Caldimonas thermodepolymerans: one gene and its partner. The protein of the gene in region 1 interacts with the protein of each later gene in a pairwise test. Links are inferred from orthologs where the notes say so. Each region holds a gene or a part of one and is shown on either strand. Other genes may lie near its edges. The genes, in order: IS481_RS00960 and secA.

Region 1 (14,893 bases):
AGCGCCATCACCGCGGCCATGCCGAAGTTGGCGCCGGCGATCCACCAGCGGTGGTGGCGGGCCCAGTCGATCGCCGGGGCCCACAGGAACTTCACGGTCCAGGCCAGGCCGAGCAGGCTGAGCAGGCCGATGTCGGCCAGGTTCACTCCCTGCTGGCGGAAGTAGACCGGGAAGATGTCGTAGAAGACGCCGAGCGGCAGGCCTTCGGAGAAATAGAGCAGCGCGACCCAGAAGAGCTTGCGTCGGTACGCGGGAAGCGGCGGTGCCGCAGGGCGGGATGTCATGCGCCGCATTCTAGGGACGGCGCCGGTCGCAGCGCCGCCCGCGCGTCAACGCGGCGTCACGGGCATCGCACGGTCTCGCCGCCCCGGAAGCGCGCCGGCAGGCCGGGGTTGCGCTGCGGCGCGCGCAGCCCGATCCCGCCCCGGGCGGTGCGTTCCCCATGGCCAGGGGCGCCGCGCCCCGGGGGCGGGTCAGCCTTGCTTGCGGTTGACCAGCCAGATGCCGGCGGCCACGCAGGCCAGCGCGACCAGCAGCTGCGGGGTGATGGTCTCGCCGAGGATCACCCAGCCCATCATCAGCCCGAGCAGCGGGGTGAGGAAGGTGAACGAGGCCAGGCGCGTGGCCGGGTAGTGGCGGATCAGCCAGAACCACACCAGGTAGCTGATGAACGCGACGATCACCGACTGGAAGAACATCGAGCCCCACAGCCCCGCGGTCCACTGCGCTGGCCAGCTCTCGCCCCACAGCAGCGAGACCGGGCCGAGCACCAGGGCCGAGATGGCCAGCTGGTAGAACAGCGTCTTCTCCGGCGCGGCGGTGCTCAGGCGCGTGGCGCGGATGGCCAGCGTGGTGGCGCCCCACAGCACCGCGGCCGAGACCGCGAGCGCGTCGCCGATCCAGCGCCGCGGGTCGCTGCCGTTGGCCGACAGCCCCTCGCTGAACGCGATCGCCACGCCGACGAAGCCGAGCACCAGCCCGCCCACCTGCAGCGCGGCGAGCCGCTCGCTGCGCGCGATGAACGGCATGCCGGCGGCGACGACGAAGGGCGAGAGGTACAGCAGCACCACCAGGCGCGAGGCGGCGGTGTAGCCCAGCCCCACGTAGATGCAGATGAACTCGAGCGCGAACAGCACGCCGGCGATGACGCCGCCGGGCAGCGTGCCGTCGCGCTGGAACATCGGGATGCCGCGCGCGGCGGCCCAGGCCCACACCAGCAGTGCGGCGACGGCGGAGCGCAGCGCCGCCTGCATCACGGGCGGCATCAGCGGCAGGGTGGCCTTGGCGACGATCTGCTGCAGGCCCCAGAGCAGGCAGCAGCCGACGAGCAGCGCAACGGCGAGGGAATCGAGATGCGGGCGGCGGTGGTCGGTCATCCGATGAATTTTGCCTGCGCGCCGCGGCGCGTGCAGCGGGGCCGACCCTCGGTGCCGGGACGTCAGCGCAGCCGCCGCGTGGTCTCGCGCACCACCAGCGACAGCTCGGGCAGCTCGTCCAGCGTCGCCGGCTCGCCCTCGACCATCCTCAGCAGCGCCTGCGCGGCGAGCCGGCCGACGTCGAACATCGGCTGGCGCACCGTGGTCAGCGGCGGCGTGGTGTAGAGCGAGCTGGGCAGGTCGTCGAAGCCGATCAGCGAGATGTCGTCGGGCACGCGGATGCCGCGGCGGTACAGCGCCAGGTGCGCGCCATAGGCGGTCTGGTCGTTGGCCGCGAAGATGGCGGTGAACGGCACCCCCGCGTCGAGCAGGCGGTTCGCCGCCATCACGCCGCCGGGTTCCTTGAAGTTGCCCTGCACCACCAGGCGCTCGTCGTACGGCACGCCCGCTTCGGCCAGCGCGCGCCGGTAGCCGGCCAGGCGGTCGACCGCGTCGGCGTGCGCGAGGTCGCCGGTGATGTGGGCGATGTCGCGGTGGCCGAGGTCGAGCAGGTGGCGCGTGGCCATGTAGCCGCCCAGCTCGTTGTCCAGCCGGAACGCCAGCGCGCGGGGGCTGCGCAGCTCGTGCCCGGTGGCCACCACCGGCACGTGCAGCGCGAAGCGTTGCAGTTCGTCGTTGGACAGCTTGCCGAACAGCACGATCAGGCCGTCGACCTGGCGCGCCAGCAGGCGGCGCAGGCGGTCGGCTTCCTCCTGGGGATTCCAGTGCCCGCTGGCGATCAGCGGTTCATAGCCGGTGCCGGCCAGCGCCGCCTCGATGCCCAGCAGCGTCTCGGCGAAGAAGGGACTGTCCACGCTCTGCGTCAGCACGCCGAAGGTCAGCGAGCGGCCGCGCTTGAGGCTTTGCGCCAGCGCGTTGGGCTTGAAGTTGAGCGCGGCGATCGCGGCCTCGACCGCGGCCCGCTTGGCTTCCGAGACGCGCGCGCCGCCGTTGAGGATGCGCGAGACCGTGGCGGCCGAGACGCCGGCGGCCCGCGCCACTTCGAGCAGGGTGGCCGAGCCCCCGGCGTCGCGGGCGGGTTTGCTTTTCGTTTTCACACTCTCTCCAAGGCCGGACGATGGGGTGGAACGGCATTGTAACCAGCGCCTGCTGCGCTCCATTCAGAGGGAAACGGAGGGGAAACAACCTAGGGTCAACCATGAGTTGACAGCCTTTCCGCACCCCGCTCAAATCACGCCCGTTGTGAAAACGATTTCAAACGGCGCCGGGCGCCCTCCCGACGGCCGGCGGGGCGTGCCGGCGGGAGCCCGGCACCGCCTTCTTCCGCGGCCGGCGCGCCGCGGTGGCTGAACTGCACACGAGGAGACGCACAGTGTCGATGCAACGTTCGGATGGCTCATCCGGGCTGGTCCACCTGCGGCCGGACTCGCCGGTCCGGCGCAAGGGATTCCTGATGGGGGTGGCCACCGCCGCGTTCCAGATCGAGGGCGCGAGCGACGCGGACGGCCGCCTGCCGTCGATCTGGGACACGTTCTGCCGCACGCCGGGCAAGGTGCTCAACGGCGACACCGGCGACGTGGCCTGCCGCCATTACGAGAAGTGGGCCGAGGACGTGGACCTGATCGCGGACCTGGGCGTCGACGCCTATCGCCTGTCGATCGCCTGGCCGCGCGTCATGCAGCGCGACGGCAGCCGCAACGAGAAGGGGCTGGACTTCTACAAGCGCCTGCTCGACCGCCTGCGCGAGCGCGGCGTGCAGACCTACGTGACGCTGTACCACTGGGACCTGCCGCAGCACCTGGAGGACCGCGGCGGCTGGCTCAACCGCGAGACCAGCTACCGCTTCGCCGACTATGCCGACCTGGTCAGCCGCGAGCTGGCCGGCCGCGTCACCGCCTGGGCCACGCTGAACGAGCCGTGGTGCTCGGCCTACCTGGGCTACGGCAACGGGCACCATGCCCCGGGCCGCACCGACCGGCGCTACGCGACCCAGGCGCTGCACCACCTGCTGCTCGGGCACGGCCTGGCGCTGCCGGCGCTGCAGGCCAACGACCCGCAGGCGCCGCGCGGCATCGTCGCGAACGTGGGGGCCGCCGCGCCGGCCCGCCCGACGCCGGAGGACCATGACGCGGCGCACCTGTACGAGGTCCAGCACAACGCCTGGATCCTCGATGCGCTGTTGCGGCAGCGCTACCCCGACGACCTGTTCCGCCTGTGGCCGCGCACCGAGCCGCTGGTGCTGCCCGGGGACATGGAGGTCATTGGCCGGCCGATCGACTACCTGGGCATCAACTACTACTACCGCAGCCACGTGCGGAGCGACGGCGCCAACGGTTTCGTCGAGGTGCGCGTCGACGGGCTGGAGCGCACCCAGATGGACTGGGAGGTGCACCCGGACAGCCTGCGCCGACTGCTGACCGGCTTCCGCCAAGCCTACCCCAACCTGCCGCCGATCTACATCACCGAGAACGGCTGTGCCTGCGACGACCGCGTCGAGGACGGCCGGGTGCACGATCCCGAACGCCTGAGCTACATCGACCGCCACCTGGCCGCGGTGGACGAGGCGATCCGCGAAGGCGTGGACGTGCGCGGCTACTTCATCTGGTCGTTGCTGGACAACTTCGAGTGGGCCTTCGGCTATTCGCGCCGCTTCGGGATCGTCCACGTCGACTACCAGACCCAGGCCCGCACGCTGAAGGACAGCGCGCTGGCGATCCGCGATTTCCTGGCCTCGCGCCAGCCCTGAGCCGCATGGTCGTACCCGCCTTTCGCAACTGAAGACCGAGCACGTAAGCTCGCCACGCCCGAGGAGACAGACATGAGGTTTTCGATCCGACAAGTCGCCGCCGCCGCGGCCCTGGTCACGGCCGCCGTCACCGTCCAGGCGCAAGGCCTGAAGGCCGAAGTCATCCACTGGTGGACCTCCGGCGGGGAGTCCGCCGCGATGCGCGAGTTCGCCGAGGCCTTCAAGGCCGCCGGCGGCACCTGGATCGACAACGCGATCGCCGGCAGCGAGGCCGCACGCGCCACGGTGGTCAACCGCATCGTCGGCGGCAACCCCTCGACCGCGGCGCAGTTCAACATCTCCAAGCAGTTCCACGACCTGATCGAGGAAGGGCTGCTGAGCGACCTGGACGAGGTGGCCCGCAAGGAAGGCTGGGACCGCATGCTGCCCGCGCCCATCATCAGCAGCGTCAAGGTCAAGGGCCACTACTACGCGGTGCCGGTCAACATCCACATGATCGGCTGGTTCTGGTACTCCAAGGAGGCGTTCCAGAAGGCCGGCATCCAGCGCGAGCCGCAGGACATCGACGAGTTCTTCGCCGCGCTCGACAAGCTCAAGGCCGCCGGCTACGTGCCGCTCGCGCTGGGCGGCCAGCCCTGGCAGGAGAAGATCACCTTCGACACGCTGCTGGCCAACGTCGGCGGCAAGGACCTGTTCCTCAAGGTCTACCGCGACGCCGACGCCAAGGCGGTGAACTCGCCCGAGTTCAAGCGGGTGCTTTCGCTGTTCAAGCGCATGCGCGACTACGTCGATGCCGGCTCGGCCGGACGCAACTGGAACGACGCGACCGCGATGGTGATCTCCGGCAAGGCGGGCGTGCAGATCATGGGCGACTGGGCCAAGGGCGAGTTCGCCGGCGCCCGGCTGACGCCGGGCAAGGAGTACGGCTGCTTCCCGGGCCTGGGCGAGAAGTCGCCCTACATCATCACCGGCGACGTGTTCGTGTTTCCCAAGAGCAAGGACCCGAACGTCGTGAAGGCGCAGCAGACCCTGGCGACGCTGATGACCTCGCCGGCCACCCAGGTGGCGTTCAACAACAAGAAGGGGTCGATCCCGATTCGCACCGACGTCGATTCGAGCACGATGGACGTCTGCGCGCAGGCCGGCATCCGCATCATGAAGGATCCGTCGCGCCACCTGCCCAATGCCGAGATGCTCGTGACGCCCGACGTCAACGGTGCGCTGCAGGACGTCATCACCAAGTACTGGAACACCAACCAGTCGGTGGATGACGCCGCCAGGGCTTTCGCAGCGGCGCTGCAGGGCTGAGCGGGCACCGGGCGGCCGGTGCGCCGGCCGCCGTCCCGACGATGGAGACGCCATGAGAGCCAGGCTTCCCACCTTGCTGCGCCGATGGACGGTCTACACCGCGCTGCTGCCGCTGGCGGCCACCGTGCTGCTGGCCTACATCGGCACGGTGGGCTGGTCGGTGTGGATCTCGCTGACCAGCTCGCGCACGCTGCCCACCGGCGCCTTCGTCGGCCTGGCGCAGTACGTCCGGCTGTTCGACACCGAGCGCTGGATCATCTCGCTGCACAACGTCGCCATCTTCGGGGTGCTGTTCATCCTCGCCTGCCTTGTCCTCGGCTTCCTGCTGGCGGTGTTCATCGACCAGCAGGTCATGGGCGAGGGCGTGCTGCGCACCGTGTTCCTGTATCCGTACGCGATGTCCTTCGTCGCCACCGGCCTGGCTTGGCAGTGGATCATGAACCCGGAGCTCGGGCTGCAGGCGACGCTGCGCGGCTTCGGCTGGGAGGCCTTCACCTTCGACTGGATCGTCAGCCAGGACAAGGTCATCTACGCGGTCGTGATCGCCGCGGTCTGGCAGGCCTCGGGCCTGGTGATGGCGCTGCTGCTGGCCGGGCTGCGCGGCATCGACGAGAGCCTGTGGAAGGCTGCGCGCATCGACGGCATCCCGCGCTGGCGCTACTACGTCAGCATCGTGCTGCCGATGCTGTGGCCGGCGTTCGCCACCGCCATCGTGCTGCTCGCGGTGGCGGTCGTGAAGGTCTACGACGTGGTCGTCGCGATGACCCAGGGCGGACCGGGCACCGCCAGCGAAGTGCCCGCCAAGTTCATCATGGACAACCTGTTCACCCGGGCCAACATCGGGCTGGCCTCGGCCGCCTCCACCGTCATGCTGCTGACCGTGCTGGCGCTGGCGGCCCCCTACCTGTATGCGCGCAGCCGCGCCGCGGCGCGGCGGGAGGCGGCCCGATGAGCGCCGCGCCTCCCACGGTCATGCGCCCCGCCACCGAGGCCCCTGCGTCCCGCACCGCGGTGCGGCCGGCGGTGCGCCGGCGCACGCGCTGGACCGCCGGGCGTGTCGGGCTGTACGTCTTCCTGCTGTCGGCGGCGGCGTTCTTCCTGCTGCCGCTGTACGTGATGCTGGTCACCTCGTTCAAGCCGATGGACGAGATCAGGCTCGGCAACATCTTCGCGTTGCCGACGCAGCCGACGGTCGAGCCGTGGATCACCGCGTGGTCGGCGGCCTGCACCGGGCTGCAGTGCGAAGGCATCCGCACCGGGTTCTGGAACTCGGTGGCGATCGTCGTGCCGAGCACGGTGCTGTCGATCCTGGCCGGTGCCGTCAACGGCTATGCGCTGTCGTTCTGGCGCCCGCGCGGCGGCGCGTGGCTGTTCGGCGTGCTGATGCTGGGCGCCTTCGTGCCCTACCAGGTGCTGATGTACCCGCTGGTGCGCGCCTTCGCCGGGCTGTCGCTGTACGGCACGCTGCCGGGCATCGTGCTCATCCACGTGATCTTCGGCATGCCGGTGATGACGCTGCTGTTCCGCAACTACTACGCCAGCCTGCCGATGGAGCTGTTCCACGCGGCGCGCGTGGACGGCGGCGGCTTCTGGCGCATCTTCTTCCAGCTGATGCTGCCGATGTCGGTGCCGATCGTCGTCGTGGCCGTGATCATGCAGGTCACCGGCATCTGGAACGACTTCATCCTCGGGCTGGTGTTCGCCGGCCGCGAGAACCTGCCGATGACGGTGCAGCTGAACAACATCATCAACACCACCACCGGCGAGCGCCTCTACAACGTGAACATGGCCGCCACCATCCTCACGTCGCTGGTGCCGCTGGCGGTGTACCTCTTCTCCGGGCGCTGGTTCGTGCGCGGCATCGCGGCCGGGGCGGTCAAGGGTTGAATCCAGCAGTCGGGAACGAAACGTACATGGCCAGCGTCTGCATCGAAGATCTCCAGGTCCGCATGGGCCCCGTGTCCATCCTCGAGAACCTGAACCTCAAGGTCGAGGAAGGCGAGTTCCTGGTGCTGCTCGGGCCCTCGGGCTGCGGCAAGTCCACCCTGCTGCACTCGATCGCGGGGCTGCTGGACGTGCACGCCGGGCGCATCGAGATCGCCGGCGAGGACGTCACCTGGGCCGATCCCAAGGACCGCTCGATCGGCATGGTGTTCCAGTCGTACGCGCTCTATCCGACCATGAGCGTGGAACGCAACATGTCGTTCGGGCTGCGCATCGCGGGCGTGCCCAAGGACGAGATCGCGCGGCGCGTGAAGCGCGCGGCCGAGATGCTGCACCTGGGCGACCTGCTGCACCGCAAGCCTTCGCAGCTGTCGGGCGGCCAGCGCCAGCGCGTGGCGATCGGCCGGGCACTGGTGCGCGAGGCCGCGGTGTTCCTGTTCGACGAGCCGCTGTCCAACCTCGATGCCAAGCTGCGCGCCGAGCTGCGCCGCGAGCTCAAGCAGCTGCACAAGGAGCTGCGCTCGACCATGATCTACGTCACCCACGACCAGGTCGAGGCGATGACGCTGGCCAGCCGCATCGCGGTGATGAAGGATGGCCGCATCCAGCAGATCGGCTCGCCGGCCGACGTCTACCACCAGCCGGCCAACATGTTCGTGGCCGGCTTCCTCGGTGCGCCGGGCATGAACTTCGTCGAAGGGCGGCTGGGCTTCGAAGGCGGGCGCGCCCGCTTCACGTCCGCCTGCGTGGAGGTGGACCTGGGCAGCTACCCGTTCCAGGCCGCGCCCCCTCACGGCGCGCAGGTCGTGCTCGGCATCCGGCCGGAGCACGTGATGCTGAAACCGGTCAACGGTGCGCAGACCGGCACCGCGCGGGTCGCGCTGGTCGAGCCGATGGGCGCGCACCTGGTGACCTGGCTCGATGCCCGTGGCCAGTCGATCGCGGTGCAGTCGGCGGCCGACCTGGACGTGCGGCCCGACCAGGTGGTCGGCTTCGAGATCGACGTGAGCAAGGTGTCCGTGTTCGACGCCGCGACGCAGCGGCGCCTGTAAGACGCAAGGAGGGAGTGCCGTCGGCACGGCAGTGACCGCAAGGGCGGCATCGATCGCCCGGCACGAGGCTGTGCCCGATGTGTAAACGTTTTCATCCGGACCGCCGGATTCGTGGGTGCCGCCTGCCCGGCGGCGCAGTTCTGTAGGAGGAGACCAAAGTGAGACTGTCTGACCTGATGCAGGCGCGCATGCGCGCCCCGAAGCGACGCCTGGTCGCAGGCGCTGCGCTGGCCCTGGCCGCTGCCGGAGCCGCCGCGCAGAACAACGTGTCGATCGAGTTCTCGGGCTATGCCCGCGCCGCCACCGGCGTCAACGCGCGCGGCGGCACCATGGTGTGCTTCCAGCTGCCCGGGGCCGACACCAAGTACCGTCTCGGCAACGAGTGCGACTACGTGATCGAGCCCAGCTTCGCCGCCAAGGTGGCGGAGATCGAGGGCGGCGGGCGCTGGTACGTGCACTTCATGCCCTCGGTCTACCGCGCCTGGGGCGACGAGGAAGCGGGCACCAGCGAGCTGACCGCGCGCTTCGGCCAGGCCTACGCCTACGGCCTGGGCATCCCGCAGCTGTCCAACGGCAAGGTCTGGGCCGGCCGGCGCTTCTACGACCGCGTGCAGCTGGGCATCAACGACCAGTTCCTCGAGAACCACGACGGCGACGGCGCCGGCATCGAGGACATGGAGCTGGGCATCGGCAAGTTCAGCTACGCCTTCCTGATGAACCCGCGCGCGCCGTCGGCGGTGGAGAACCGCTACGAGCACGCGTTCCGCTACACCGGCATCCCGACGCTGGCCAACAGCGAGCTGGCGGTGTACTTTGGCTACGCCAACACCACGTCCAGCAAGGACCAGTCGACCAACCCGCCCACGCCCAAGGCCGAGAAGAACGCCCACACCCGCCTGGGCCTGTACCACGTGACGCAGGGCACGCTGGGCGGCAGCACCTTCGTCGGCGCGAAGATCGAGCGGGCGGACGACTTCCGCCAGTGGCGCGCCGTGCTGCAGCAGACCGGCATGCTCGAGGGCATCCGCACTGGGTGGGACCTGATCGCCGAGTACCGCCTCAAGCGCGTCAACGGCGAGGACGAGAAGTGGTATTCGCTGGGCGGGCGCACCGACACCCACATCAGCGGGCCGTTCCGCGCACTGGTCGAGCTGGGCCATGACGTGATCAAGCCCGAAGGCGGCCCGACCCGCAACCTGACCAAGCTGACGCTGGCCGGGGCGATCTCGGCGGGCAACCTGCCCAGCTCGCGCCCGACGATCCGCCTGTTCTACACCTACGCGCGCTGGAACGACGCGGCGCAGGACGCGATCAACGCCGACACCGGCCTGGGCAGCTCGCGCCTGAGCCAGGTCTATGGCGACCGCAAGAGCGGCTCGTCGATCGGCGTGCAGTTCGAATCCTGGTGGTGAGGCCCCCCGGGGGGGTAGCGGTCAACACGACGGCAACCCGCGCGCGGGCTCCGGCAGGGCGCCGGCAGGGGAGGAGGAGGTGTCAGCGCCCTGGCTGGAGCCAGCGTACGAGGTCGCGGGCCGACATCGCACCGGTGCGGCGGTCGGTTTCCCGGCCGCCGCGCAACAGCAGCACGGTGGGGATGCTGCGGATGCGATGGCGGACCGCGGTCCGCGGGTTGTCGTCGCTGTTGAGCCTGGCGAACAGGGCCTGGCCCTTCAGCTCGCGCGCGGCCTGCTCGAACTGGGGCGCCATCATGCGGCAGGGCCCGCACCAGGGGGCCCACACGTCGACCACCACCGGCAGCTCGGTGGCGCCCACCACCGCGTCGAAGCTGGCGTCGTCGAGGTCGACCGGGTGGTCGGGCAGCAGCGCCTGCTTGCAGCGCCCGCAGACCGGGTCGTCCGCCAGGCGCGCATCGGGCACGCGGTTGACGGTGTGGCAACGGGCGCAGGCAATCAGCATCGGCGGTCCTTCCTGGCAGCACGGCCCCGCACAGCGTGGCCTGGTGCACATGTGCGTGCGCCGGTGGCGGGTTTCAAGGGCCGCGCGTTCAGTGCGCGTCGTCCTGCGCGGACAGCTGCTGCGCCACCGCCTCGCCCACGTGCTGCATGAAGTCGCGGATGCGTGCGGTGCGCCGCAGGTCGGGATGCGTCAGCAGCCACATCGGCGTGGCCAGGCCGGCGAGGTCGTTCGAGACCGCCACCAGCTCGGGTTCCTGCGCGCCGACGAAGGTCGGCAGCGCGCCCACGCCCAGCCCGGTGCGCAGCATCGCAGCCATCGAGTGGAACAGGTCCACGCGCAGGCGCACCCGTTCGGGCGGCACGTGGCCGCGCATCCAGCGCTGGTAGAAGGTGCCCGAGGCGTCGCGCTCGTAGCCGATCCACGGCAGCCCGTCGACCAGGTCCGCCAGCGGCAGCGGCTGCCGGGGCAGGCCGGGGGCACCCCGGCGCGCGTAGACGCGGAAGCGCACCGTGCCGAGCTGGCGTCCGACCAGGTGCTGCGGCACCTGCGTGCTGATGCGCAGCGCCACGTCGGCATCGCGCCGCGACAGGTCCACCAGCGCCATCGCCTCGGCCACCTCGACCTCGATGCCCGGGTGCGCCCGCGCGAAGGCCGCCAGCGGCTCCGGCAGCAGGTAGAGCATCGCGATGTACGAGGTGTTGAGCCGCACCGTGCCGGTCAGCTGCAGGTCGCGCCCGGCGATGCGCCGGGTCATCTCGTCGATCTGCGGCTGCATGCGCCGCGCCTGCGCGGCCAGCAGTTCGCCGGCCTCGGTGGGGGCGTAGCCCTGCCGGTGGCGGTCGAACAGCCGCGCCCCGAGCCGTCGCTCCAGGGCGTCGAGGCGGCGCAGCACGGTCGAGTGCTGCACGCCGAGCCGGCGCGCCGCCCCCGTCAGCGAGCCGGCCTCGGCGATCGCCAGTGCGTAGCGCAGGTCGTCCCAGTTCAGTGCGGAGGCGGGCGGCATTGTGCGTTCCTGCAGACCCGGTATGCCGATGTTCGCCTTGTTCGTGCATCCGCGCAAACCTACAGTGGGATCACCACGACACGGGAGCCTGCAATGCCCTTCGCCCACCTGCGCTACAGCGCCGACCCCGAACGGTCGGTCGCGCCCCACGAACTGGCCGACTGCGTCACCACGCTGACGGCTGCCCTGCTCGGCAAGCAGCCCGAGGTCACCGCGGTGCATCTGGAGCCGGTGCCGCCGGCACAGTGGTTCATCGGACGGCGCGCGCTGGACGCCCAGGCGCGGGCGAGCTACCAGCTGCGCATCTCGGTCACCGAAGGCACCAACACCAAGGACGAGAAGGCGCGCTACGTCGCGGCGGTACACGAGGCGATGCAGGGGCTGCTCGGCCCGCTGCATCCGGCGAGCTACGTGCTGGTCGACGAGGTGCGGGGCGACGCCTACGGCTACGGCGGGCTCACCCAGGAGCGCCGCTACGTCGAGGCGCAGCTCACAGCGGCAGCTCGGTGAAGTAGCGCCCGCCGTGGAACAGCAGCGGCGCCGCGTCCGGGCGGTGCGAGCAGCGCTCGACCTCGCCGACGAAGATGACGTGGTCGCCCTCCTCGTACTGGCTGCGGTTGAAGCACTCGAACACCGCGGCCGCGCCGTCGATGACCGGCACGCCGCAGGCGTTCTCCCGGTAGGCGACGCCGGCGAAGCGGTCGACGTGCTTGCTCGCGAAGCGCTCCGCGAGCGGCATCTGCTCGGCGGCCAGCACGTGGATCGCGTAGTGCGAGCCGCGCGCGAAGGCAGGCATGGAGCCGGCGCGGCGCGCCAGGCTCCACAGCACCAGCGGCGGCTCCAGCGACACCGAGTTGAAGGAATTGGCGGTCAGGCCGACGAGCCGGCCGTCGACGTCGCGCCCGGTCACGATGGTGACGCCGGTGGCGAACATGCCCAGGGCACGGCGGAACTCGAGGGAGGAAAAACTGGGGGCACTGGCCCGGCGCGGCGGATTCACGATCCGCATTATTCCGCGGACGCGATCGGCGTGCCGGCAGCCGGGTCTATGCGCGTGGCCGCCGGCGTGACGGATCAGGCAGGCCGGCCCAGCAGCGCGCCGAAGCGCCCGGCCGGCAGCGGCACGCCAAACAGGAAGCCCTGCGCCTCGTCGCAGCCGCGCTGCTTGAGGAAGTCCACCTGCTCGGGCGTCTCCACCCCTTCGGCGACCACGCGCAGCTGCAGGCTGCGCGCCAGCCCGATGATGGCGCTGACGATGATCGCGTCGTCGTCGTCGGTGCACAGGTCGTGCACGAAGGAGCGGTCGATCTTGAGCATGTCGACCGGGAAGCGCTTCAGGTAGGCCAGGCTCGAGTAGCCGGTGCCGAAGTCGTCGACCGAGATCCGGATGCCCAGCGCGTGCAGCTGGCCGAGGATGGACAGCGTCTCGCCGGTGTTGTGCATCAGCGTGGTCTCGGTGATCTCCAGCTCGAGCAGGTGCGGGGCCACGCCGGTCTCGTCCAGCACCGCGTGGACCATGGACAGCAGCTCCTGGTGGCGGAACTGGCGCGCCGAGAGGTTGACCGACACCGGCCGCACGTCCAGCCCCTGCGCCTGCCAGCGCTGCAGCTGCCGGCAGGCCTCGCGCAGCACCCAGGCGCCGATCGGCGCGATCAGCCCGCTTTCCTCGGCCAGCGGCACGAACTCGGTCGGGCTGACCTCGCCGCGCTGCGGGTGCTGCCAGCGCAGCAGCGCCTCGCAGGCGCACAGCGCGCCGGTGGCCAGCTCGTAGCGCGGCTGGTAGTGCAGCACGAGCTCGCCGCGCTCGATCGCGCGGTGCAGGTCGTTCTCCAGGCGCAGGCGCTGCGACGAGGAGGCGTCGGTGCGACCGCTGAAGAACTGGTAGCCGCGCCGGCCCTCGGCGCGCGCCTGGTACATCGCTGCGGCGGCCTGGGCGAGCAGCAGCTCGGGGGTGTCGCCGTGGTCGGGGTAGAGGCTGATGCCCAGCGTCGGTGTCACGCGCAGCTCCTGCGCGTCGACCTCGTAGGGGCGCGCCACCTCGTCGGCCACCCGCGCGGCCACCGGCGCGACGTCCTCGGCGCCGGCGATGTCCGGCAGCACCAGGACGAACTCGTCGCCGCCCAGGCGGGCCACCGTGTCGCGTGCCGGCACGCACTGGCGGATGCGCCGGGCGACCTGCTGCAGCAGCCGGTCGCCGGCGACGTGGCCGAGCGAGTCGTTGATGGTCTTGAAGCGCTCCAGGTTCATGAACACGACCGCGACCCCGCGCCCGCGTGCGGCCGCCTCGCGCAGCGCCTCGGCCAGGCGCAGCTCCAGCTGCCGCCGGTTGGGCAGCCCGGTCAGCGGGTCGTGCTCGGCCAGGTGCCGGACCTGGCTTTCGGCGCTTTCCCGCTCCTCGATCTCGCGGCGCAGCTGGGCGTAGGCCAGCGACAGCGCCTCGGTGCGCTCCTGCACCCGCTGCTCCAGCTCGCGCTGGGCCCGCTGCAGGGCGTCCAGGGCCTGCCGGTAGGCGCTGATGTCCTCGATGATCCAGACGGTGGGGCCGTCCCTGGGGTGCGCGGGGTCGATCGGCATCGCGCGCACCCGGGCCCAGAAGGTGCTGCCGTCGCGGCGGCGCATCGGGCGCTCGACCTCGAACGGCTGGCCGCGCGCCAGCGTGCGGGCGGCCAGGCGGCCGATCTCGGCGTAGTCCTCGGGGGTGGTCCAGACGGACTCGCCGGTGCGGTCGGTCAGCGCGCCGCGCGGCCAGCCGAACATCTGCTCGAAACGGCGGTTGGCGCGCTGGATGCGGCGGCCGCGGGTCACCGCGACCCCGACCGGAGCGTGGTCGAAGATCGCCTGGTACTCCAGCAGGGTCTGCTGCAAGGCAGCACCGCCCTGCGCCTCGGCAGGCGGGAAGGACTGCGGGAGACGGGGCGGGTCGGTGCTCATCGGCCAGCAGGACTGAGCGCGATTGTGCAACAGCCTCCGCGCCTGCGGCATGCCGGAAACCGGGGGGTGGCAGCGGTCCCGCAGGCCCGGCTCAGAGGATGCGCTGCGGGTGCGACAGGGCCTCGTGCGCGGCGTGCAGCCGGCGCACCAGCACCCCGATGAAGGCCTCGTTGAAGCGGCCACGGCAGGCCAGGCTCAGCTGGCCCAGCGTCTCCGGGGTGAACGAGATGGTCGTGATCGGCTCGATCGCGACCACGTCGGCGGTGCGCAGCCGGGTGTCCTTGCTCGGCGCGAGGTAGGCCATTTCCCCGACCAGCATGCCGGCCTTGAGCGTCTCGACCTTCTTGCCGTCGCGGTACACCTCGATCGCGCCCTGGGCGATGATGTGGAAGTCGCGCCCGCGCTCGCCGCGCTTCATCAGCTTGTGGCCGACCGGGAAGCGCTGCCAGCGCGCCTGGTGCACCACCTCCCACAGCTCGACGTCGTCGAAGTTGCGGAAGAAGTCCAGCTTGCGCAGCAGGTTGAAGCGCTCGGAATCGAGCACCACCTGCATGTTGCCGCGCGGCACGTGGCGGTTGGTGACCAGCGAGGCCAGCGCGTTGGCGAACTCCTCCCA
Region 2 (15,271 bases), 570 kb from region 1 along the record:
TCGCGGCCGGCCGCCCAGCGGGCCGGCGCCGCAGTCCCGGGCGCGTCGGCCCGGGCCAGGGGCCTAGCCTAGCAGCAGGCGCAGGCCGACATCCAGGTGCTCGGTCGGCAGCCGCTTGAAGTTGGAGCGCGCATAGCGCTGCAGGCGCCCGATGATGAAGCTGGTCAGCACCGAGGCCATCGCGGTGGCATCGACCGTCGGCGTGATCGAGCCGCCCTCGTCGGCGGCGCTGCGCAGGCTCTGGCGCAGCTGCGATTCCACGCGGTCGAAGAAGTGGTTCATGCGCACCAGCAGGCGCTCGTTCTCGAACACCAGCGCGTCGCCGGCCATCACGCGGGTCATGCCCGGGTTCTTCTCGCCGAACTGCAGCACCACGGCCACGATCTTCTGCGCCTGGGCGGCGCCTTGCGGCTCCCGCTCGACGATCTGGTTGACCAGCGTGAAGACGCTCTGCTCGATGAACTCGATCAGGCCCTCGAACATCTGCGCCTTGCTGGCGAAATGGCGGTACAGCGCCGCTTCGCTGACGTCCAGGCGCGCCGCCAGCGCCGCCGTGGTGATGCGGTCGGCACCCGGCTGCTCGAGCATGGCGGCCAGCGTCTGCAGGATCTGGATACGGCGTTCGCCGGGCTTGGGTCGCTTGCGCGTCGCCGCGCCGGCGGGTGCGGCGTCTGCCGCAGCCGGCGCCGGCTCGGCGGCACCGGTGGCGTCGTAGGGGGCGGGAGTCTCGGACATCACAACCGACGTAACTTCTGTAGCGAACGGATTCTCGCATGGACGTACGTCGGTTTCCGGTGCAGGTAAACACCTACTTCGGGACCGTGTGAACTGCGCCGCACGTAGCGCTGCATCCAGACCGTGCGCATGCCCAGCTGGCGGGCGGCCTTCTGGTGGGCCAGCGTGTCCTCGACCAGCACGCAGCGCGTCGCCGGCACGCGCAGGCGCGCCACCAGCGCCTGGAACATGCGCCGGTCGGGCTTGGGACGGAACTGCCCGAACATGCGCATCTGCTCGATGCTGATGACGCCGTCGAAGCAGCGCGCCAGCCCCAGCGCCCCCAGCACGCGCCGCGCATAGCGGGCCGGCGCATTGGTCAGCACGTACTTGCGACCGGGCAGCCGCCGCAGCGCCGCCTTGTCATGGGCGTGGCCTTCGACGTGGTCCTCCAGACCGGGCAACAGGTGGGTGTGATGCAGGAAGTGGCGTGCATCGACGCCATGGTGCCGCACCAGCCCGAGCATCGTGGCGCCGTAGCGGCGCCAGTAGTCGCGCCGCAGCGCGTCGGCCTGTGGCGCGGGCAGCTGCAGCTCACGCTCGATGTAGGCGTTCATCGAGACGTCGAGCATGCCGAAGGCCGCCCGCGAGGCGTCGTGCAGGGTGTTGTCCAGGTCGAACAGCCAGACCGGACGGCGCGCGGCGCGGGTCATGACGGCAGGACGGCAAAAGGGCCGCACGCGGCGGCCCGGAACGTCAACGCAACGACGGTCATCGCGTCAGTGCGAGCGGATCATCGTGCCGTAGGCCTGGTCGGTCAGGATCTCCAGCAGCATCGAGTGCGGCACCCGGCCGTCGATGATGTGCACCGAGTTCACGCCGCTCTTGGCCGCGTCCAGCGCCGAGCTGATCTTGGGCAGCATGCCGCCGGAGATCGTGCCGTCGGCGAACAGCTCGTCGATCTCGCGCGCCGACAGGTCGGTCAGCAGCTGGCCATTCTTGTCCAGCACGCCGGGGGTGTTGGTCAGCAGCACCAGCTTCTCGGCCTTGAGCACCTCGGCCAGCTTGCCGGCGACCACGTCGGCGTTGATGTTGTAGTTCTCGTTGTTCTCGCCGAAGCCGAGCGGCGAGATCACCGGGATGAACTGGTCGTCCTGCAGCGCCTTGACCACCGAGGGGTCGATCGAGACGATCTGCCCGACCTGGCCGACGTCGTGCTCCTTGGACGGGTCGTCCTTGTCGACCATCTTGAGCTTGCGCGCGCGGATCATGCCGCCGTCACGGCCGGTCAGGCCCACGGCCTTGCCGCCGGCGGCGTTGATCAGGCCGACGATGTCCTGCTGGACCTGGCCGGCCAGCACCCATTCGACGACTTCCATCGTCTCCTCGTCGGTCACGCGCATGCCCTGGATGAAGGTGCCCTTCTTGCCGACCTTGGCCAGTGCCTCGTCGATCTGCGGACCGCCGCCGTGCACCACCACCGGGTTCATGCCGACCAGCTTCAGCAGCACCACGTCCTCGGCAAAGTCCTGCTGCAGCGACGGGTCGGTCATCGCGTTGCCGCCGTACTTGATGACGATGGTCTTGCCGTGGAACTTGCGGATGTACGGCAGGGCCTGGGACAGGATCTCGGCCTTCTCGCGCGGCGCGATGTGGGACAGGTCGGCCGCTTGCTGGGCCGGTGCAGAGGGGGGCTCGCTGGGCATGGAACGTGACTCCGGGCGGTACTGACGAAAGACAAGGCGGGATTCTATGCCTGCCCCCCGGCCGCTGCCCGGGCCCTCCGTTTGACCGGACCCGGACCTGGTGGCGTCGCGGCAACGCTATAGTGCGCTGCCACGCCGTCGCGCCGCCGCGTGACGGATGCCCGGCCCGCGCCCTTGAGTCTGAACTCCCGGCGCCGCCGCCGGTCTGACCCGGGTGACCAAGGAGCACCGATGCCGTCCCGTCGACGTTGTCTCGAACTGATGGCCGCCACGCTGGGCGGCAGCCTGCTGGGCGGCGCCGGCCCGGCCCGCGCCGCCGCGGCCCCGCTGGTCGAGGTCTGGAAATCGCCCACCTGCGGCTGTTGCGGGCAGTGGGTGGCGCACCTGGAGCAGCACGGCTTCCGGGTGCGGGTCCACGAGGTGCAGGGCCCGGCCGAGCACCGTGAGAGACTCGGCATGCCCTCGGCCTGGGGATCCTGCCACACGGCGGTCGTGCAGGGCTACGTGATCGAAGGCCATGTGCCGGCGCGCGAGATCCACCGGCTGCTGCAGGAAAAGCCCGCGGCCCTGGGCCTGGCGGTGCCCGGCATGCCGGTCGGCTCGCCCGGCATGGAGATGGGCGACCGCCGTGATCCGTACGACGTGCTGCTGGTCCTGCGCGACGGCCAGGCCCGCGTGTACCAACGCTACCGCTGACGCCCCACGCGTGAAAGGAATGTCCGACATGAACAAGCTCCCCGTCCTGTTGACCCTGCTGGCCGGCCTGCTGGCCAGCCCCGCGCTGGCGCAGGACACCGACGGCGAAGTGCGCAAGATCGACCGCGCGGCCGGCAAGATCACGATCAAGCACGGCGAGATCCGGAACCTGGACGTGCCGCCGATGCAGATGGTGTTCCGCGCCCAGCCGCCCGAGCTGCTCGACAAGGTGCAGGTCGGCGACAAGGTGCGCTTCCACGCCGAAAAGGTCGGCGGCACCTACACCATCACCGCGATCGAAGTGCGCAAGTGATGCGCTGCGCCCGGGTCCGCCCCGGGGCTCGCCGCCGCGGCGCGCGGCGCCTATAGTGAAGGCTCCCCGACAGGACAAGGAGCCGCAGCATGGTCACGAAACAGCAGAGGACCGCCGGCCGGCGCAGCAGCGCCGCCGACGCCCCCGGCGCGGAGTTCACCGGGACGATCCGCGACTCGGCCCAGCAGATCTGGCTGGCCGGGCTGGGCGCGTTCTCCAAGGCGCAGGAAGAAGGCAGCAAGGTCTTCGAGACGCTGGTCAAGGAAGGCGTGACGCTGCAGCGCAAGACCCAGGCGGCGGCCGAGGACAAGCTCGCCGGGGTGACCCGTCGCATGAGCGAGATGGCCGGCGACTGGCCCGGCAAGGCCGCCCCGCCGTGGAACCAGCTCGAATCGCTGTTCGAGCAGCGCGTCGCCAAGGCCCTGCACAAGCTGGGCCTGCCCAGCCGCGAGGAACTGGACGCGCTCGGCGCGCGCATCGAGGCGCTGACGCAGACCGTGCAGCGGCTGCAGGACACGCTGGAACAGCAGGCCCCGGCCGCACCTGCCGCGGCCAGGCGCCGCCGCACGCGCAAGACCGGCGGCGAGTGAACCCCGCCGCCGCGGCGCGGCCTCAGCTGCGGTAGTCGGCGTTGATGCTGACGTAGTCGTGGGACAGGTCGCAGGTCCAGACCACGGCCTGCGCCTCGCCACGCCCCAGCCCCACGCGCACCGTGATCTCGCTCTGCTTCATGACCCGCTGGCCGTCCTCGTCCCGGTAGTCGGGATGGCGGCCGCCGCGGGTCGCGACGTGCACGTCGTCCAGGTACAGCTCGATGCGGCCCTGGTCGAGGTCGGCGATGCCGGCATAGCCCACCGCGGCCAGGATGCGGCCCAGGTTGGGGTCGCTCGCGTAGAAGGCGGTCTTGACCAGCGGCGAATGGGCGATCGCGTAGGCCACCTGCTGGCACTCCTGGACGCTGCGCCCGCCTTCGACCTGCACCGTGATGAACTTCGTGGCGCCCTCGCCGTCGCGCACGATGGCCTGCGCCAGCTGCTCGGCCACCGCCACCACCGCGTCGCGCAGCGCGCGGCCGGCCGGCGTGTCCAGCGCGGTGATCGGCGCATGGCCGGCACGGCGCGAGGCGATCAGCACGAAGCTGTCGTTGGTCGAGGTGTCGCCGTCCACCGTGATGCGGTTGAACGACAGGTCGGCCGCCTCGCGCACCAGCGCCTGCAGCGCGGCCGGCTCGATGTTGGCGTCGGTGGCGACGAAGCTGAGCATGGTCGCCATGTTGGGCCGGATCATGCCGGCGCCCTTGCTGATGCCGGTCACGGTGACGGTGTGGCCGTCGACCTGCATCTGGCGCGAGGCTGCCTTGGGCACCGTGTCGGTGGTCATGATGGCCTCGGCCGCCACCGCCCAGTTGTCGGCCTTCAGGTCGGCCAGCGCCGCCGGCAGCCCGGCCTCGATGCGCTCGACCGGCAGCGGCTCCATGATCACGCCGGTGGAGAACGGCAGCACCTGCTCGGGCCGCAGCTGCATCAGCTGCGCCAGCGCCGCGCAGGTGGCGCGGGCACGCGCCAGGCCGTCCTCGCCGGTGCCGGCGTTGGCGTTGCCGGTGTTGACGACCAGCGCACGCGTGCCGGCGCCCAGGGCCAGGTGCTCGCGCGCCACCTGCACCGGGGCGGCACAGAAGCGGTTCTGCGTGAACACGCCGGCGACCGCGCTGCCCTCGTCGAGGGCGATCACCGTCAGGTCGCGCCGGTTGGCCTTGCGCATGCCGGCCATGGCGATGCCCAGCCGGACGCCGGGAACGGGATGCAGTGCGGACGGGTCGGGAGCCTGGAGATTGACGGGCATGACGGCCTCGGAAAAACGCGGGTGATGGACGGAATCCGGCATTGTAGGCAGCCGGCGGGCCGGACCGGAACGAAACGGGGCTCCCGCAGGAGCCCCGGATCGTCGCGCCGCACGCGGCTCAGACCAGCTTGCCGTGGCAGTGCTTGTACTTCTTGCCGCTGCCGCACGGGCAGGGTTCGTTGCGCCCGACCTTGGGCACCGCCTGGCGCGCCGTGGCCTGGTCGACCTCGCTGGCCACGCTGCCGTCCTCGTTCGGGTGCGTGTAGGTGACGTTGGAGATCTGCTCGGCCCGGCCTTCGATCGCCTCGGCGGCTTCCTCGACCTGCTGCTCGGACTGGATGCGCACGGTCAGCAGGATGCGCGTGACCTCCATCTTCACGACGTCCAGCAGCTGGGCGAACAGCTCGAAGGCCTCGCGCTTGTACTCCTGCTTCGGGTTCTTCTGCGCGTAACCGCGCAGGTGGATGCCCTGGCGCAGGTAGTCGAGCGCGGCCAGGTGCTCGCGCCAGTGCGTGTCGAGCGACTGCAGCAGCACCATGCGCTCGAACTGCATGAAGCGCTCCTTGCCGACCAGGTCGACCTTGCTCTGGTACAGCCGGTGGCCGGCCTCGACCACCTTGGCGACGATGTCCTCGTCGGTGATCGCCTCGCTCTTCTCGACCTCGGCCTGCAGCGGCACGTCGAGCTGCCACTCCTCGCGCAGCACCTTCTCCAGGCCGGGCAGGTCCCACTGCTCTTCCACGCTGTCGGCCGGCACGTAGGTGCGCACCACGTCGGTCAGCGCCCCTTCGCGCAGGCTGGCGATCTGTACGGTCAGGTCCTGCGCGTCGAGGATGTCGTTGCGCTGCTGGTAGATCACCTTGCGCTGGTCGTTGGCGACGTCGTCGTACTCCAGCAGCTGCTTGCGCACGTCGAAGTTGCGTGCCTCGACCTTGCGCTGCGCGCTCTCGATCGAGCGCGTGACGATGCCGGCCTCGATGGCCTCGCCCTCGGGCATCTTCAGGCGGTCCATGATCGCGCGCACGCGGTCGCCGGCGAAGATGCGCATCAGCGGGTCTTCCAGCGACAGGTAGAAGCGCGACGAGCCGGGGTCGCCCTGGCGGCCCGAGCGGCCGCGCAGCTGGTTGTCGATGCGGCGCGACTCGTGGCGTTCGGTCGCGATGATGCGCAGCCCGCCCAGCGCCACCACCTGCTCGTGCAGGCTCTGCCATTCGTCTCGCAGCTGCTGCGCGCGGGCGCGCTTTTCCTCGTCGGACAGCGACGGGTCCTCCTCGATCAGCTGGATCTGCTTCTCGACGTTGCCACCCAGCACGATGTCGGTCCCGCGACCGGCCATGTTGGTCGCGATCGTGATCATCTTCGGGCGGCCCGCCTGGGCGATGATCTCGGCTTCCTTGGCGTGCTGCTTGGCGTTGAGCACCTGGTGCGGCAGCCCGGCCTGGGTCAGCAGCTGCGAGATCAGCTCGGAGTTCTCGATCGAGGTGGTGCCCACCAGCACCGGCTGGCCGCGCTCGTAGCAGTCGCGGATGTCCTTGATGACCGCGTCGTACTTCTCCTTGGCGGTCTTGTAGACCAGGTCCAGCTCGTCCTTGCGGCGCGTGGGCTTGTTGGGCGGGATAACGACCGTCTCCAGCCCGTAGATTTCCTGGAACTCGTAGGCTTCCGTGTCGGCCGTGCCGGTCATGCCGGCCAGCTTGGCGTACATGCGGAAGTAGTTCTGGAAGGTGATCGAGGCCAGCGTCTGGTTCTCGGCCTGGATCTGCACCCCTTCCTTGGCCTCGACGGCCTGGTGCAACCCCTCGGACCAGCGGCGGCCCTGCATCAGGCGGCCGGTGAACTCGTCGACGATGACCACCTCGCCGTTCTGCACCACGTAGTGCTGGTCACGGTGGTACAGGTGATGCGCACGCAGCGCCGCATACAGGTGGTGCAGCAGCGCGATGTGCGACGGGTCGTAGAGGCTGGCGCCTTCGGCCAGCAGGCCGGCCTCGGCGAGGATGCGCTCGGCGTTCTCGTGGCCCTGCTCGGTCAGGTAGACCTGGCGGGTCTTCTCGTCGACCGTGAAGTCGCCCGGCTCGATGATGCCTTCGCCGGTGCGCGGGTCGGCCTCGCCGATCTGCTTCTTCAGCAGCGGCACGACCTTGTTGATGCGCACGTACAGCTCGGTGTGGTCTTCGGCCTGGCCGCTGATGATCAGCGGCGTGCGCGCCTCGTCGATCAGGATCGAGTCCACCTCGTCGACGATCGCGTAGTTCAGGCCGCGCTGCACCCGGTCGCCGGCCTCGTAGACCATGTTGTCGCGCAGGTAGTCGAAGCCGAACTCGTTGTTGGTGCCGTAGGTGACGTCCGCCGCGTAGGCCGCCTGCTTCTCCTCGCGAGACATCTGCGGCAGGTTCACGCCCACCGTCAGGCCGAGGAAGTTGTACAGCCGGCTCATCCATTCGGCGTCGCGGCGGGCCAGGTAGTCGTTGACCGTGACCACGTGCACGCCCTTGCCGGCCAGCGCGTTCAGGTACACCGGCAGCGTGGCGGTCAGCGTCTTGCCCTCGCCGGTGCGCATCTCGGCGATCTTGCCGTAGTGCAGCGCCATGCCGCCCAGCATCTGGACGTCGAAGTGGCGCATCTTGAGCGTGCGCTTGCTGGCCTCGCGCACGGTCGCGAACGCCTCGGGCAGCAGGTCGTCCAGCGTCTCGCCCTTGCCGAGCCGTGCCTTGAATTCCTCGGTCCTGGCGCGCAGCTGCTCGTCGCTCAGCGCCTCCAGTTGCGGCTCCAGCAGATTGATCTTCTCCACCACCCGCCGGTATTGCTTGAGCAGACGGTCGTTGCGACTGCCGAAAATCTGGGTAAGAAGCTTGGGCAACATGGAGTTCGGTTCTAGGTGAAGGGTCGGCCAGCCCGCATCCGGCCGCGGCAGGCGTCTGGGCCCGCCCGGCACGGCAGGCCAGGACGTGGAGTGTGCTGCTCGTCGGGGACACCCGGCCGCTCGGTCGTCTGGCGCCGGGCCTGGAGGCCGGGCAGGCAGGCTGCCCCAAAAGCTTTGGAGTTTAGCACCGGGGCCGGCGCGCCAGCGTGGTGCCGGCCCGCGTCGCCGGCACGGTCAATGGGCGTGGGTGCCGGCCGTGCGGGCCGCCCCGGCCACGCGGCGCTGCGGGGTGCGCCCGTCGCCAGCCAGGAACTTGGCCGGGTTCTGGTGCACGCCGTTCATCAGCACCTCGAAGTGCAGGTGCGGGCCGGTGGACCGGCCGGTGGAACCCACCTGGGCGATGACCTGGCCGCGCTTGACGATGTCGCCGCGCTGCACGAGCAGCTTCGAGGCATGGGCGTAGCGGGTCACCAGCCCGTTGCCGTGGTCCACGTCGATCATCTGGCCGTAGGCCGGGTGGTGTTCGGCGGCGATCACCACGCCGCCGGCCGCGGCCTTGATCGGCGTGCCGGGCGCCGCGGGGAAATCCAGGCCGGTGTGCAGCGCGCTGCGGCCGGTGAACGGGTCGGAACGGAAGCCGAAGGCCGAGCTGGTCGGCCCGTCGACCGGCTTCGTGCTGGGCACCATCAGCGCCTGCATCTGCTCCTCGAACAGGCGCGACTCGATCAGCGTGAACACGTCGGCCCGGTGCGCGGTCAGCTCGTCCAGCCAGTCGATGGCCTGGAGGATGTCCTGCACGGTCGGCTGCTCGGGCGGGAGCATCGGCACGAACGGCCCCCCCTGGCCGCCGGGCTGCTTCTCGCTGAGCTTGATCTCCTCGGGCTTGAGCCCGGCCAGCCCCGAGACCCGCTCGCCCATGGCCTCGAGCTGCACCAGCCGGGCCTGCATCTCGCCGACGCGGCGGGCCATCGCCTCGAGGTTCTCGCGCATGTAGCGGTCACGCTGCGCGAACTCGTCCTTGACGACCAGCTTGACCACCTGGCTGACCACCGGCCAGCCCTCGCGCGCGGCCTTCACGAAGATCAGGTGGTAGACCACCCCGGACAGCACCAGCATGCCGGCGAGCAGGCCCAGCGCCAGGCCCAGCAGCTGCCAGCGTCCGAGCTGCAGCACATGGGTTTTCGCCAGGCGCCCGTGGGTGATCATGATCTGCATCGCTACACTCCTTGCATGAACCAGCGCGCACCGCACACCTTGCCGATCCAGGAAGCCCTGGACCGCCATGCCGGACTGGCACGGCTGCAGCAGCTCATGCGCGAGTCCAGCGCCCGATTCGAAGTGGTTCGACCCTTGCTCCCTCCCGCGCTGGCTGCCCATGTCAAACCCGGGCCTGTGGACGAGCAGGGATGGTCCCTGCTGGCTCCGAACGGGGCCGCGGCCGCCAAACTGCGGCAGCTGCAACCACGCCTCGAGGAAGCCTTGCGCCAGCGAGGCTGGCAGGTTAGCGCGATCAGGGTGAAGGTTCAATCCGGCTGAACCGCAAAGGGGTCACGCCGGCGGGCGAACCGGTAAGGTTTCACGCCCAAGGGATAGGGGATGGTCGGTGGTGCCGGCTATCCGACTCGAACGGATGACCTACCGCTTACAAGGCGGTTGCTCTACCAACTGAGCTAAGCCGGCAGGCTTGTCGGCGCGGACACCGAAGAAAGGAACGCCGCGATTCTACTTGACCCGCTTCAGCGAGGGCCGCGCCCCGGGGGTCGGGGTGGGCGGCTCGGGCGGCGGCGTGTCGCCCTCCTCGGCGGGCGATGCCGGCGACGGGCCGTCGCCCGCGGTCGGGGCGAGCTTCAGGCCGGGGCCGCCCGCCTCGGCCGGGGCGGGCGACTCGGCCTCGTCGGCCGGCTCGGCGGCGGCCGGCACCGGGAAGGCCATGCCCTGGCCGTTCTCGCGGGCGTAGATCGCGATCACGTGGTCGACCGGCACGACGATGTCGCGCGGCACGCCTCCGAAGCGGGCGCGGAACTCGATGAACTCGTTGCCCAGCTGCAGCCCGCTGGTGGCCTCGAAGCTGACGTTGAGGACGATCTCGTTGTTCTTGACGTACTCCATCGGCACCTGCACCGAGCGGTCGACGTACACGGCCAGGTACGGCGTGTAGCCGTTGTCGGTGCACCAGTCATGCAGCGCCCGGATCAGGTAGGGCCGGGTCGAACTGCCTGCGCTGCCGGTCGATTGGAGCTTCGTCATGGTTGGCGGATCACTTGCGCATCACCTTCTCGGAAGGCGTCAGCGCCTCGATGTAGGCCGGCCGCGAGAAGATGCGCTCGGCGTACTTCAGCAGCGGGGCGGCGTTCTTGGACAACTCGATGCCATAGTAGTCCAGGCGCCACAGCAGCGGGGCAATCGCCACGTCCAGCATCGAGAAATCCTCGCCCAGCATGTACTTGTTCTTCAGGAAGATCGGCGCCAGCTGGGTCAGGCGGTCGCGGATCTGGGAGCGCGCCTTCTCGAGCTGCTTGTCGCTCGGCTTGACGCCGCGCGACTCGAGCACGTTGACGTGGGTGAACAGTTCCTTCTCGAAGTTCAGCAGGAACAGGCGCACGCGGGCCCGGGCCACCGGATCCCCCGGCATCAGCTGCGGATGCGGGAAGCGCTCGTCGATGTACTCGTTGATGATGTTCGACTCGTACAGGATGAGGTCGCGCTCGACGAGGATCGGGACCTCGTTGTACGGATTCATCAACGCGATGTCTTCGGGCTTGGCGAACAGATCCACGTCGCGGATCTCGAAGTCCATGCCCTTCTCGAACAGGACGAAGCGACAACGGTGGGAATACGGACAGGTGGTTCCGGAGTAAAGCACCATCATGATGGCGTGCTCCTTGATTGTCGAGGTTGAGGGCAGCGCGCCCTGACAAATACAAACGGAGTGGGCACCCCTCGGGCCACCCACTCCGATCGATGCAGCGCCTGGGGCGTCACGCCGGCAGCGCTGCGCCGGATCACTTCACGTCTTTCCAGTACGCAGCGTTCAGGCGCCAGGCGATGACGGTGAACAGGGACAGGAAGATGAGCACCCACACGCCAAGGCGGACCCGCTCCTTCTGCACGGGCTCGCCCATCCACTGCAGGAACGCCACCAGGTCGGCCACGGCGCTGTCGTATTCCTGGGGCGTCAGCTTGCCCGGGGTGACCTGCTCGAAGCCGGCGAACACATGGGTCACCTTGCTCGGATCATGCGGATCGGTGACTTCCTCGAACTTCGCCACGCGCTGGCCCTGCAGCTCCCACATCACGTGCGGCATGCCCACGCTCGGGAACGCCAGGTTGTTCCAGCCGGTGGCCTTGGTGTCGTCGCGGTAGTAGGTGCGCAGGTAGGTGTAGAGGTAGTCCGCGCCCGTGCCGCTGTGCGAGGCGCGCGAGCGCGCGATCACGGTCAGGTCCGGCGGGGTGGCGCCGAACCATTCCTTGGCCTGCTTCGGGTCCATCGCCACCTTCATGGTCTCGCCGACCTTGTCGGTGGTGAACATCAGGTTGTCCTTGATCTGCTGCTCGGTCAGGCCGATGTCGCGCATGCGGTTGAAGCGCATGAAGGCCGCCGAGTGGCAATTCAGGCAGTAGTTGACGAACAGCTTGGCGCCGTTCTGCAGCGCCGCGATGTCCGTCACGCGATCGGCCGGGAACTTGTCCCAGGCAATGCCGCCCTCGGCCGCGTGCGCGGGGGCAGCACCCAACACCAGGCCGAAGGTGGCCACCAGGGTAAGAATCAGTTTTTTCATCGTGGTTGACTCCGGCGGGGCTCAGTGGGCTGCAAAGACCACACGCTGCGGCACCGGCTTGAAGGTGCCCAGGCGGCTCCACCACGGCATCAGCAGGAAGAAACCGAAGTAGAACAGCGTACCGATCTGGGAAATCTTTTCACCGACCGGCGACGGCGGCTGGATGCCGAGATAGCCCAGCACGAAGAAGAAGATCACGAACACGGCGTACAGCCAGGTGTGCCAGCCGGGACGGTAGCGGATCGACTTGACCGGGCTGCGGTCCAGCCAGGGCAGGAAGAACAGGATGATGACCGCACCGCCCATCACGACCACGCCCCAGAACTTGGCGTCGAACACCTTCAGCAGGAAGGCGGCGATCACGGCACCGACCACGATGCCCAGCTTGCCCTTGGCACCGAAGCCACCCTTGAGCACGGCCAGGATGGCCGCCAGCGCCAGCACGACCAGCAGCACGTTGACCATCTGGTCGGTCGTGGCACGCAGCATCGAGTAGAACGGCGTGAAGTACCACACCGGCGCGATGTGCGGCGGGGTCTTCAGCGGGTCGGCCGGGATGAAGTTGTTGTACTCCAGGAAGTAGCCGCCGAACTCGGGAGCGAAGAACACGATGGCCGAGAAGACGATCAGGAAGATCGACAGGCCGAAGATGTCGTGCACCGTGTAGTACGGGTGGAACGGGATGCCGTCCAGCGGGCGGCCGCTGGCATCCTTGTGCTCCTTGATCTCGACGCCGTCCGGGTTGTTCGAGCCGACTTCGTGCAGCGCGATGATGTGCGCCACCACCAGGCCCAGCAGCACCAGCGGGATCGCGATCACGTGGAAGCTGAAGAAGCGGTTCAGCGTGGCGTCGGAGACGACGTAGTCACCGCGGATCAGCAGCGCCAGGTCCGGACCGATGAACGGCACGGCGGCGAACAGGTTCACGATCACCTGGGCGCCCCAGTAGGACATCTGGCCCCACGGCAGCAGGTAGCCGAAGAAGGCCTCGGCCATCAGGCACAGGAAGATCAGGCAGCCGAAGATCCACACCAGCTCGCGCGGCTTGCGGTACGAGCCGTAGAGCAGGCCGCGGAACATGTGCAGGTAGACGACGACGAAGAACGCCGACGCCCCGGTGGAGTGCATGTAGCGGATCAGCCAGCCCCAGGGCACGTCACGCATGATGTACTCGACCGACGCGAACGCGAGGTTGGCGTCCGGCTTGTAGTGCATCACGAGGAAGATGCCGGTCACGATCTGGATGACCAGCACGACCAGGGCCAGCGAGCCGAAGATGTACCAGAAGTTGAAGTTCTTGGGCGCGTAGTACTGGCCCATGTGCTCGTTGTAGAGCTTGCTCAGCGGGAAGCGGTTGTCGATCCAGTTGAGCAGCTTTTGCGCGGCGGGCGCGTCGGCGGGGACTTCTTTGAATTCAGCCATGGAGTGTCACCTCAATACTCTGCGGCCCTTCAGGCCTTCTTGTCCTCGCCGATCAGCAGCACGGTGTCGGAGAGATACATGTGCGGCGGCACTTCCAGGTTGTCCGGCGCAGGCTTGTTCTTGAAGACACGGCCGGCCAGGTCGAAGGTCGAGCCGTGGCAGGGGCAGAGGAAGCCGCCCGGCCAGTCGTCAGGCAGCGAGGGCTGCGCGCCGGGGGTGAACTTGTCGACGGGAGAGCAACCGAGGTGGGAGCAGATGCCCACGCCGACGAAGATCTCGGGCTTGATCGAGCGGTACTGGTTCTTCGCGTACTCGGGCGTCGGGTACTGCTTGCGATCGGAATTGGGATCGGCCAGCTGGTCGTCGAGCTTCTTGAGGGCCTCCAGCTGCTCGGGCGTGCGGCGGATGATCCACACGGGTTTGCCGCGCCATTCCACCGTCATCTTCTCGCCCGGCTGCAGCGAGCTGATGTCGACTTCCACCGCCGCACCGGCGGCCCGGGCCTTCTCCGAAGGCTGGAAGCTGCTGACAAAGGGAACTGCGGTGGCCACGCCGCCGACGGCACCCGCGCCACAGGCAATGGCTACCCACGTGCGGCGGCCTTTGTCCACTTGCTGGTCACTCATGGGGATCCTCGGAAAGCTCTTCTACGATTAGGGCAACCCTTAATTCTAGCCCACGGGCGCAACGCGAAACCAGTGCCACGTGGTGCGATCTGCGCTCGACAGGCGCGAACCGGCGCCCTGCGGCGCATTCCCGGCCCGCGCAGCGCTTGAGCAAGGGCAAGGGCTCGGCAATACTCTCGCCGGGCCGCGCGCAGCCGCCGCGGCAACGCACCCTACGCTAACCAGGAGCCCCTCATGAGTTTCATGTCCGAATTCAAGGAATTCGCCGTCAAAGGCAACGTGATCGATCTCGCCGTCGGCGTGATCATCGGCGGCGCCTTCGGCAAGATCGTCGATGCGCTGGTCAACGACATCATCATGCCGGTGGTCAGCAAGCTGTTTGGTGGGCTGGATTTCTCGAATTACTTCATCCCGCTGGCCGGCCAGACCGCCGAAACCCTGGCCGAAGCCAAGCAGGCCGGGGCGGTGTTCGCCTACGGCAGCTTCATCACCGTCGCGCTCAATTTCCTGATCCTGGCCTTCATCATTTTCGTGATGGTGCGCCAGATCAACCGCCTCAAGCGCTCCGCCCCGCCCCCGGCGCCGGCCGCCCCGCCCGAAGAGGTCGTGCTGCTGCGCGAGATCCGGGATTCGCTGCGCAAGTAACAACACGTAACCATGCGGGCACCTCCCGTGCGGAGGACTGCCCGCCACGTCGCCTTGGACCGGGAAAAGGTTGGCGAACTGCGCACTTCGCCACGTCCGCCCGCGTCGGCCCACAGCACTTTTCGGGCCATACTGTCCGTCCTTGCGACGCCAGGTGAGATGAGCCTTCCCGACCCGCGACTCCACACCGCCATGCAGTCGGCGGTGCAGAAGATCCTGTCCACGGTGTCGACCGCCTCGAGCAGACTGGTCGATGCCCTGGGCATGCTGGCGTTGTCGGCCACCAGCAATGCGCAGCGCCAGTCCTACATGTCGGCGCAGTTCGACCTGCACCGCAAGCTGCCGGTGTTCAACACGACGTTCGCCACGGTGCTGAACGAGAAGGTGGCGCAGGAGCTGCATCCGCGCACCGGCAGCCGGCCGCTGGCGGCCACCGACTGGGCCTCGCTCAGCCTGGTGGGCGACTCGGAGGTCGAGGAACAGGTCACCGCCCACCGGCTCGGCCTGGAGATCGAACACGAGTGCGAGTGGGAACTGCGCGAGCTGGACGCCTACATCGGCTCGCTGCTCGGCATCGGCCGCGCCGACCCGGAGCGCAACCCGATCCGCCCGGAGATCCTCGGCAAGGCGCTGTTCCGCGCCATCGAGGCGGTCACCACCGACAC

The links.
Region 2: the proteins of IS481_RS00960 (region 1) and secA interact in binary tests that used the Escherichia coli proteins (3 or more experiments, as listed by UniProt). The link is inferred for Caldimonas thermodepolymerans from one-to-one orthologs.

What each region holds. Positions count from the first base shown.
Region 1 is NZ_CP064338.1:187,563-202,455, forward strand. The notes cover bases 7,827-10,711. They hold IS481_RS00960 (carbohydrate porin), read left to right. Parts: upstream 7,827-8,584; coding sequence 8,585-9,838; downstream 9,839-10,711. Other genes in these bases: IS481_RS00955 (ABC transporter ATP-binding protein), read left to right, coding at 7,827-8,426; trxC (thioredoxin TrxC), read right to left, coding at 9,921-10,343; IS481_RS00970 (LysR family transcriptional regulator), read right to left, coding at 10,432-10,711. Outside these bases: IS481_RS00920 (MFS transporter), read right to left, coding at 1-284; IS481_RS00925 (DMT family transporter), read right to left, coding at 474-1,376; IS481_RS00930 (LacI family DNA-binding transcriptional regulator), read right to left, coding at 1,439-2,473; IS481_RS00935 (GH1 family beta-glucosidase), read left to right, coding at 2,755-4,122; IS481_RS00940 (ABC transporter substrate-binding protein), read left to right, coding at 4,195-5,430; IS481_RS00945 (carbohydrate ABC transporter permease), read left to right, coding at 5,483-6,382; IS481_RS00950 (carbohydrate ABC transporter permease), read left to right, coding at 6,403-7,317; more of IS481_RS00955, read left to right, coding at 7,344-7,826; more of IS481_RS00970, read right to left, coding at 10,712-11,346; IS481_RS00975 (tautomerase family protein), read left to right, coding at 11,440-11,856; IS481_RS00980 (flavin reductase family protein), read right to left, coding at 11,837-12,355; IS481_RS00985 (putative bifunctional diguanylate cyclase/phosphodiesterase), read right to left, coding at 12,421-14,277; IS481_RS00990 (serine/threonine-protein kinase), read right to left, coding at 14,369-14,893.
Region 2 is NZ_CP064338.1:761,657-776,927, reverse strand. The notes cover bases 5,190-8,452. They hold secA (preprotein translocase subunit SecA), read right to left. Parts: upstream 8,135-8,452; coding sequence 5,390-8,134; downstream 5,190-5,389. Other genes in these bases: IS481_RS03730 (M23 family metallopeptidase), read right to left, coding at 8,369-8,452; argJ (bifunctional glutamate N-acetyltransferase/amino-acid acetyltransferase ArgJ), read right to left, coding at 5,190-5,271. Outside these bases: nucleoid occlusion factor SlmA, read right to left, coding at 64-735; IS481_RS03765 (pyrimidine 5'-nucleotidase), read right to left, coding at 735-1,427; argB (acetylglutamate kinase), read right to left, coding at 1,494-2,420; IS481_RS03755 (DUF411 domain-containing protein), read left to right, coding at 2,682-3,116; IS481_RS03750 (copper-binding protein), read left to right, coding at 3,145-3,429; IS481_RS03745 (phasin family protein), read left to right, coding at 3,519-4,019; more of argJ, read right to left, coding at 4,042-5,189; more of IS481_RS03730, read right to left, coding at 8,453-9,349; IS481_RS03725 (DciA family protein), read left to right, coding at 9,365-9,670; IS481_RS03715 (ClpXP protease specificity-enhancing factor), read right to left, coding at 9,857-10,381; IS481_RS03710 (glutathione S-transferase N-terminal domain-containing protein), read right to left, coding at 10,392-11,003; IS481_RS03705 (cytochrome c1), read right to left, coding at 11,137-11,913; IS481_RS03700 (cytochrome b), read right to left, coding at 11,935-13,335; petA (ubiquinol-cytochrome c reductase iron-sulfur subunit), read right to left, coding at 13,365-13,961; large conductance mechanosensitive channel protein MscL, read left to right, coding at 14,196-14,606; IS481_RS03685 (DUF1631 family protein), read left to right, coding at 14,766-15,271. UniProt on the Escherichia coli protein: Required for protein export, interacts with the SecYEG preprotein conducting channel.